Regions from separate parts of the Promicromonospora sp. NFX87 genome, predicted to be linked through region 2. Evidence: riboswitches for the same ligand, from Rfam matches in the RefSeq annotation. Region 2 holds a riboswitch; the other holds the start of a gene.
The links. Region 2 has a riboswitch for thiamine pyrophosphate ahead of thiD (bifunctional hydroxymethylpyrimidine kinase/phosphomethylpyrimidine kinase). Riboswitches for the same ligand answer to the same signal wherever they lie in the genome.
Positions count from the first base shown of each region.

Region 1: another riboswitch for thiamine pyrophosphate. It lies ahead of thiO (glycine oxidase ThiO); the one in region 2 lies ahead of thiD (bifunctional hydroxymethylpyrimidine kinase/phosphomethylpyrimidine kinase).

Region 1 is NZ_CP183413.1:3,415,102-3,418,773, reverse strand. Features, by position in the region: gene ACNYC2_RS15455 (Ig-like domain-containing protein) at 1-238, opposite strand, end outside; gene ACNYC2_RS15450 (hypothetical protein) at 433-756, shown strand; gene thiE (thiamine phosphate synthase) at 772-1,419, opposite strand; TPP riboswitch at 1,503-1,606, shown strand; gene thiO (glycine oxidase ThiO) at 1,596-2,819, shown strand; gene thiS (sulfur carrier protein ThiS) at 2,816-3,073, shown strand; gene ACNYC2_RS15430 (thiazole synthase) at 3,076-3,672, shown strand, end outside.
Region 2 is NZ_CP183413.1:4,098,717-4,102,388, forward strand. Features, by position in the region: gene ACNYC2_RS18445 (aldo/keto reductase) at 53-1,081, opposite strand; gene ACNYC2_RS18450 (TetR/AcrR family transcriptional regulator) at 1,204-1,791, shown strand; TPP riboswitch at 1,800-1,896, shown strand; gene thiD (bifunctional hydroxymethylpyrimidine kinase/phosphomethylpyrimidine kinase) at 1,886-2,782, shown strand; gene dxr (1-deoxy-D-xylulose-5-phosphate reductoisomerase) at 2,795-3,672, opposite strand, start outside.

The sequences.
Region 1 (3,672 bases), 680 kb from region 2:
AGCTTCCGGCGCCTGCCAGCAGGACGCCGTCCAAGGCCTTCGCGTCGTAGTTGAACCGGCCGAGCTCGCCCTGCGCGGTCCGCGTCACCCACACGCCCGAGTCGTTCAGCTCGACGTCGGCTGTCGACTCGCCCTCGTACAGGAGCGCGAAGCTCAGGAGCCCCGCCCCGAAGAGGGTCACCACACCGGCCGACACCACGGATCGACGGTTCTTCAACGCGCGTGAGACCAGGCTCATGCGTCCTCCTCATTCCACGAAAGATTGCTCGCCCGGACGGCCCACACAGGCGCAACCGGAGCACCCTACCGAGTACAAAGGTGAAAAGTCGTCGAATATCGGTGGGTAGAACTACCCGGAATGACCTGTCTGTCCGTCGGGTGGTCCGGAACGACGGTTGCCCTTCTGTGGCGTGCGCCGGGAGGATGAGCGACATGACAGCCACCCCGCCTCCGGTACCCCGTCGGGGGCGCGCCGTACGTCTCGTCGTCCCGGTCCTCGCCGTCCTCGGACTCGTGCTGCTGGGCGCCGCCGCCTGGTCCGAGAGCCGTCCGTCGCCCGGGTGGTTCGCGTACGCGCCCCTGTCGGACACGACCTACGTCCCACGCGGCACCCCCGCGCCGGGGACGGCAGTGCTGCTGTCCGGCGCCGGTGCGCTCCTGCTCGGCGGTGCGGTCGGCTTCGCCGTCGGACGGCGCGGCCGGCCCGCGGCGGACGAGCACCGCCGTGCCGGTGGACCGGCGCCCGACGAGCTGTGAGATCAGGGTCGCGCGCTACCGGTCCGCGTTCGTGATCCTGCGACGCAGACCGGCAGCCGCCGCCCTCGGGTCGTCCGCCTGCGTGATGGCGCGCACGACGACGACGCGGCGCGCCCCCGCGTCGAGCACCTGGTCCAGGCGGGCCTCGTCGACCCCGCCGATGGCGAACCAGGGTGTGGCCGGGTCCTTGGCGGCGACGTCGCGCACCAGGTCGACGCCGACGGCCGGGCGCCCCGGCTTGGTCGGTGTGGCCCACACGGGTCCCACGCAGAAGTAGTCGACGCGCGGGTCGGCCTCGGCTGTCAGCGCCTGGTCGAGGGAGTGGGTGGAGCGGCCCAGCACGGGGCCGTCGCCCAGCAGGGTCTGCACCGCATCGCTGGGCAGGTCGCCCTGGCCCATATGCACCACGGGCGCACCGGTGAGCCGCGCGATGTCCGCTCGGTCGTTGACCGCCCACAGCGCGCCGTGCTCGGCCGCCACCCGGGCGACGAGCGCGTGCAGCTCGACCTCGCGGGCCGCCTCCAGGGACTTGTCCCGGAGCTGGACGACGTCGACGCCGCCCTCCAGCGCCGCGTGCAGGAAGGGTTCGAGGTCGCCGGTGTCCTGACGGGCGTCCGTGCACAGGTACAGGCGGGCGCAGGCGAGCCGGGTACGGGGATCCACGAGCGCGAGTGTAGGCCGACGCACCGACGGTCCGACGCCTTGTGCACAGGCGTCCCGGAGCGGCTGCCCGGCGGGGTTAAGGTTGTCGCGTGCACGGGAGCCCCGGACGGGGCTGAGAGGGCGCAGGGCGCCGACCGTCGAACCTGATCTGGGTCATGCCAGCGAAGGGAGAACACTTGAGCAGCCGTGCGAGCAGCCACGTGAGCAGTCACGCGTGCGACGTCCTCGTCGTCGGCGGGGGCGTCATCGGCCTGACCGTTGCCTGGCGTGCGCTGGAGGCCGGGGCGAGCGTCGTCGTCCTGGATCCCTCGCCCGGCGACGGCGCCACCCATGCCGCCGCGGGCATGCTCGCGCCGGTTATGGAGGCGGGCTTCGGGGAGGAGGCGCAGACGCGCCTGGGCACGGCCTCGCTCGCCCTCTGGCCCGAGTTCGCCGACGCGCTCGAACGCGCGGCGGGGCTGTCGGCGGGCGGCGTCGGCCTGGACACCGCAGGGACCCTGGCCCTCGCCTACGACGGCGACGACCTGGTCGCGCTGCGCCGGACCCTCGCCCTGCACCGGGAGCTGGGGCTCGGCTCGGTGGAGATCACGCCCGCCGAGGCGCGGCGGCGCGAGCCCGGCGTCGGACCCCGGGTCGCGGGTGCGGCGTGGGTCCCCGGCGACCACCAGGTGGACCCGCGTGCGGTGCACGCGGCGCTCGCCGTGGTCACCGCGCGCGCGACCCACGTGCCCCGCGCCGCTCTCTCGCTGACCTGGGCGGACGGCGCGGTCGTCGGCGCGCTCGACGATGCCGGTACCGCGTACTCGGCGGGGACCGTGGTCCTGGCCGCCGGCCATGCGAGCGCGGCCCTGTTCGCGGGCGCGCCCACCCGGCCCGTACCCGGCACGACCCTGCGCCTGGACGCCGCCGCCGACGGGTCGCCTGCGGTAGTGGTGCGCGGCACCGTGCAGGGGCGACCCGTCTACGTGGTGCCCCGCCGGGTACGGCCCGACGGGCGGCGCGAGCTGGTCGTCGGCGCGACGTCGGACGAACGCGACGACGACCACCTGACCCGCGCCGGCGACGTCTTCGCGCTGCTGCGCGACGCCCGGGCCCTGCTGCCCGAGCTCGACGACGCGGTCCTCCTGGAGGCCGTCACCCGGTCCCGGCCCGGCAGCCCGGACAACGCGCCGCTCCTGGGCCGGGCGGCCGACGGCCTCTACCTGGCCACGGGGCACTACCGCAACGGCATCCTGCTCACCCCGCTGACGGCGGCCGCCGTCGACGCGGCGCTGGGCGCGGCGCCGCGCGGTCCGGGGGACAGGGCCGCCGTCGAGGCGGCCGCCCGGTACGCGGACCCCCGCCGGTTCGCCGGTGCGGACCGCACCACACCCACGACTGAACGAGGAGGCACAGCATGACCACAGCACCGTCCACCGCACCGTCCAGCGCGTCCGGCACGGCCGTCGTCAACGGCGAGCCGTACCCGCTCGACGGCCCGCTGCCGATCGCCGACCTGGTCGCCCGCCTGCTGCCCGGCCTCGTCATCGACGGCGCGCCGCGCGGGGTCGCGATCGCGGTCGACGACGTCGTCGTGCCCCGCAGCGCCTGGGGCACCACCGACGTCCGGCCCGGCGACCGCGTCGAGGTAGTCACCGCCGTGCAGGGAGGCTGAGCATGCTGAGCACCGACGACACACCGTTCACCATCGCGGGCACGACGCTCGGATCGCGCCTGGTCATGGGCACCGGGGGAGCGGCGAGCCTGCTCGCCCTGGAGGACGCCCTCGTGGCCTCGGGCACGGAGCTGACGACCGTCGCGATGCGCCGCGTGTCCCGGCCCCGGCCGTCGGCCGACCCGGCAGCCGCCGGTGACCCGTCCGTCTGGGGGCTGCTCGAACGCCTGGGCATCCGGGCCCTGCCCAACACCGCCGGCTGCTTCTCCGTGCGCGAGGCGGTGCTCACCGCGCAGCTCGCGCGCGAGGCGTGCGCGACCGACTGGGTCAAGCTGGAGGTGATCGCCGACGACGTGACGCTCCTGCCCGACGTGATCGGCCTGGTGGAGGCCGCTAAGATCCTGGTCGACGACGGATTCACCGTGCTGCCGTACACCAACGACGACCCGATCACCGCGCGCCGCCTGGAGGACGTCGGCTGCGCGGCGGTCATGCCGCTGGGCTCGCCCATCGGCTCCGGGCTCGGCATCGCCAACCCGCGCAACATCGAGGCGATCGCCGGCGCGGCGTCGGTCCCGGTGATCCTGGACGCGGGGATC
Region 2 (3,672 bases):
CGCCGGTCCCCACCCCGCCATGAGGCACGCTTCTATGGATCGGTTGGGCGCCTCAGGCGGCCGCGCGCTGCTCCGCGGGTCGGCGGCGCAGGAGCGGCTGCTGGATGGCGGGCGGGTCGTAGGCCATGTCGAGGCGGCCGACGTCGGTCCCGGGCGGCACTATCGCGTCGATCCGGTCCAGGATCTCGTCGCTCAGGACCACCTCGGCGCCGGCCAGGGCGCTGTCCAGGTGCTCCATGGTGCGCGGGCCGATGATCGCGGAGGTGACGCCCGGGTGGGCGATCGTGAACGCCATCGCCAGGTGGTTCAGCGGGACGCCGGCGTCCTGCGCGACGGGGATGAGCTGCTCGACGACGTCGAGGCGCTCCTCGTCCCGCAGATGCTCCATCCCGAACTGCGCCCGATGCGTGTCGTTCTCCTGGCCCTTGCGGTAGCGGCCGGTGAGGAGGCCGCCGGCGAGCGGGCTCCAGACCAGGGTGCCCATGCCGTACTGCTGGGCGACCGGCAGGACGTCGCGCTCGATCCCCCGGTTCAGGATGGAGTACGGCGGCTGCTCGGCCCTGAACCGTTCCAGGCCGCGCCGCTCTGCCACCCACTGGGCCTGGACGATCTCGGCGGCGGGCATCGTCGACGAGCCGATGGCCCGCACCTTGCCCGAGTTGATGAGGTAGGTCAGCGCCGCCAGCGTGTCCTCGACGTCGGTCTCGGGGTCGGGGCGGTGGATCTGGTAGAGGTCGATGTAGTCGGTGCCCAGGCGGCGCAGCGAGTTCTCGACCTCGGCGATGATCCAGCGGCGGGAGTTACCGCGGTGGTTGGGGTCGTCGCTCATGGGCAGGTGCACCTTGGTGGCGAGCACGACGTCGTCGCGCCGCCCCTTGAGCGCCTTGCCCACTATCTCCTCGGACTCCCCGTGCGAGTAGAAGTCGGCGGTGTCGACGAAGTTGATGCCGGAGTCGAGGGCCTTGTGGATGATCTTGATCGACTCCTCGTGGTCGGGGTTGCCGACCGCGCCGAACATCATCGCGCCGAGTGCGTAGGGGCTGACCTTGATGCCGGTCCGGCCGAGGTTGCGGTACTGCATGGGGCCCTCCTGGGGTCGAGAGGTCTGGTGAGCGCCCCGGCGATGTCGTACCCTGGAACTAAGCGGAACGCTCTTCCAGAACTATATGGAAAGGTGTTCCGGATAGCAAGGGATGGAGTGGAGTGACCCAGAACACAGCCCCGCGACCGCTGCGCGCCGACGCGCAACGCAACATCGACTCGCTGCTCGACGCCGCGAAGTCGACCTTCGGCACGTCCGGCGTGGACGCGCCCGCGAAGGAGATCGCCGACCTGGCGGGCGTCGGCGTCGGCACGCTCTACCGGCACTTCCCCAAGCGCTCGGACCTGGTCAAGGCCGTGTTCCAGCACGAGGTCGACGCCACCGCCGACGCGGCTTCCGCACTGGCCGCCGAGCACGAACCGGTCGACGCCCTGGAGAAGTGGCTGCACCGGTACACCGAGTTCCTCGCGACCAAGCGCGGCCTCGCCTCCGCCCTGCACTCGGGCGACCCGGCGTTCGACGCGCTGCCGGACTACTTCATGGGGCGGCTCGGCCCGGCACTGGGCTCGCTCGTGGACGCCGCGGTCGCCGCCGGCGAGATCCGCGCGGTCGCCAGCCCGAAGGACCTCCTGTACGCCGTCTCCAAGCTGTGCCTGCCCATGCACGACGACGAGCCGGATCACGGCCGGCGCATGATCGACCTGCTCGTGGACGGACTGCAGTACGGGGCCGGACAGCCTGCTGGGTAGGGTGTGCCCGAAATGGCGCGGGGCGCCGGGCACCAGTCCGGCTGAGACGTACCCGTGGAACCTGATCTAGGTAGTTCTAGCGAAGGGACGCCTCATGGGCTCACTCCTGCCCGACGACGCCGTCGTCCGGACCCGCCCGCCCGGGCACCCTGCCGTGGCGCTGACGATCGCCGGCTCGGACCCCTCCGGCGGCGCGGGGATCCAGGCCGACCTGAAGACCTTCGCCGCGCTCGGCGGGTACGGCTGCGCGGTGCTCACGGGGCTGACCGCCCAGTCCACGACCGGCGTGACGAGGGTGCTGCCCGTGCCCGCCGACATGGTGACCGCGCAGCTCGAGACCCTGTTCGCCGACGTCGCGGTGGACGCCGTGAAGATCGGCATGACGACGGACGCCGCCGTCGCCCGGGCCGTCGCGGCGGTCCTGCGTGACCTGCGGGCCGCGGGACGCGCGCCCTACGTGGTGCTCGACCCGGTGATGGTCTCGACGTCGGGCCACCGCCTGCTCGCGCCCGACGCCGAAGCCGTGCTGCGTGACGAGCTGCTGCCGCTGGCCGACCTGATCACGCCGAACCTGCCGGAGGCAGCGGTGCTGCTCGGCGTCGAGCAGGCCCGGGACGATCACGAGGCGGCCGACCAGGCTCGCGCGCTGCTCAAGCTCGGGGCACGGTTCGCCCTGGTCAAGGGCGGGCACCTGGACTCGGCGGAGTCGGTCGACCACCTCGCTGGTCCGGACGGCGTCGTCGCGCTGACCGCCCCGCGGATCTCCACGCGGAACACGCACGGGACGGGCTGCACCCTCAGCTCGGCCTGCGCGGTCCTGCGCCCCCGGCACGACGGCTGGGAGCCCGCCGTACGCGCGGCGAAGGAGTACCTGACGGAAGCCCTGCGCGCCGCGGACGACCTGGTCATCGGCGGCACGGGCACGACGCCAGGTCCCTGGCGGGGCCACGGCCCGGTCGACCACGGCTTCGCCACCCGCACCCTCGGCTGACGGACGGCGGCCTCAGGCCGACTTGAGGAGCTCCGCCGCGCGGGCACGGGCCCAGGCGTCGGCCTCCAGGACGCCCTCGACCGAACCCGCGTCGCCCGCGGACGTCGTCTCGTGCGCCTCGACGACCGCGGCCACCGTGTCGACGATGTCGAGGAAGCCGATGGCGCCGTCGTGGAACGCGTCCACGCACACCTCGTTCGCGGCGTTGTAGACCGCCGGGTGCGTACCGCCGGCCTCGCCGACCTGCCGGGCCAGGCGGACGGCGGGGAACGCGTCGTCGTCCAGGGGGGCAAACTCCCAGGTGGACGCCTGGGTCCAGTCGATGGGCACGTCGACGTCGGGCAGGCGTTCGGGCCAGGACAGGCCCAAGGCGATCGGCACGAGCATGCGCGGCGGACCGGCCTGCGCGATGGTGGAGCCGTCGGCGAACTCGACCATCGAGTGGATCATCTGCTGCGGGTGCACCACGACGTCGATCGCGCTGAACGGCAGGTCGAACAGCAGGTGCGCCTCGATCACCTCGAGGCCCTTGTTGACCAGGGTCGCGGAGTTCGTGGTGACCACGCGCCCCATCGAGAAGTTGGGGTGCCGCAGGGCCTGCGCGGGGGTCACGTCGCGCAGCTCGGCACGCGTACGGCCGCGGAACGGCCCGCCGCTGGCGGTCACGACGAGCTTGCGGACCTCGGCGGCGGACCCCGAGCGCAGCGACTGCGCGATGGCGGAGTGCTCCGAGTCCACCGGCACGATCTGCCCCTCGCGCCGCACCGCGGCCTTGACCAGTGCGCCGCCGACCACGAGCGACTCCTTGTTCGCGAGCGCCAGCGTCGAGCCGACGGCGAGCGCCGCGAGGGTGGGGCGCAGGCCCACGGACCCGGTGATGCCGTTGAGCA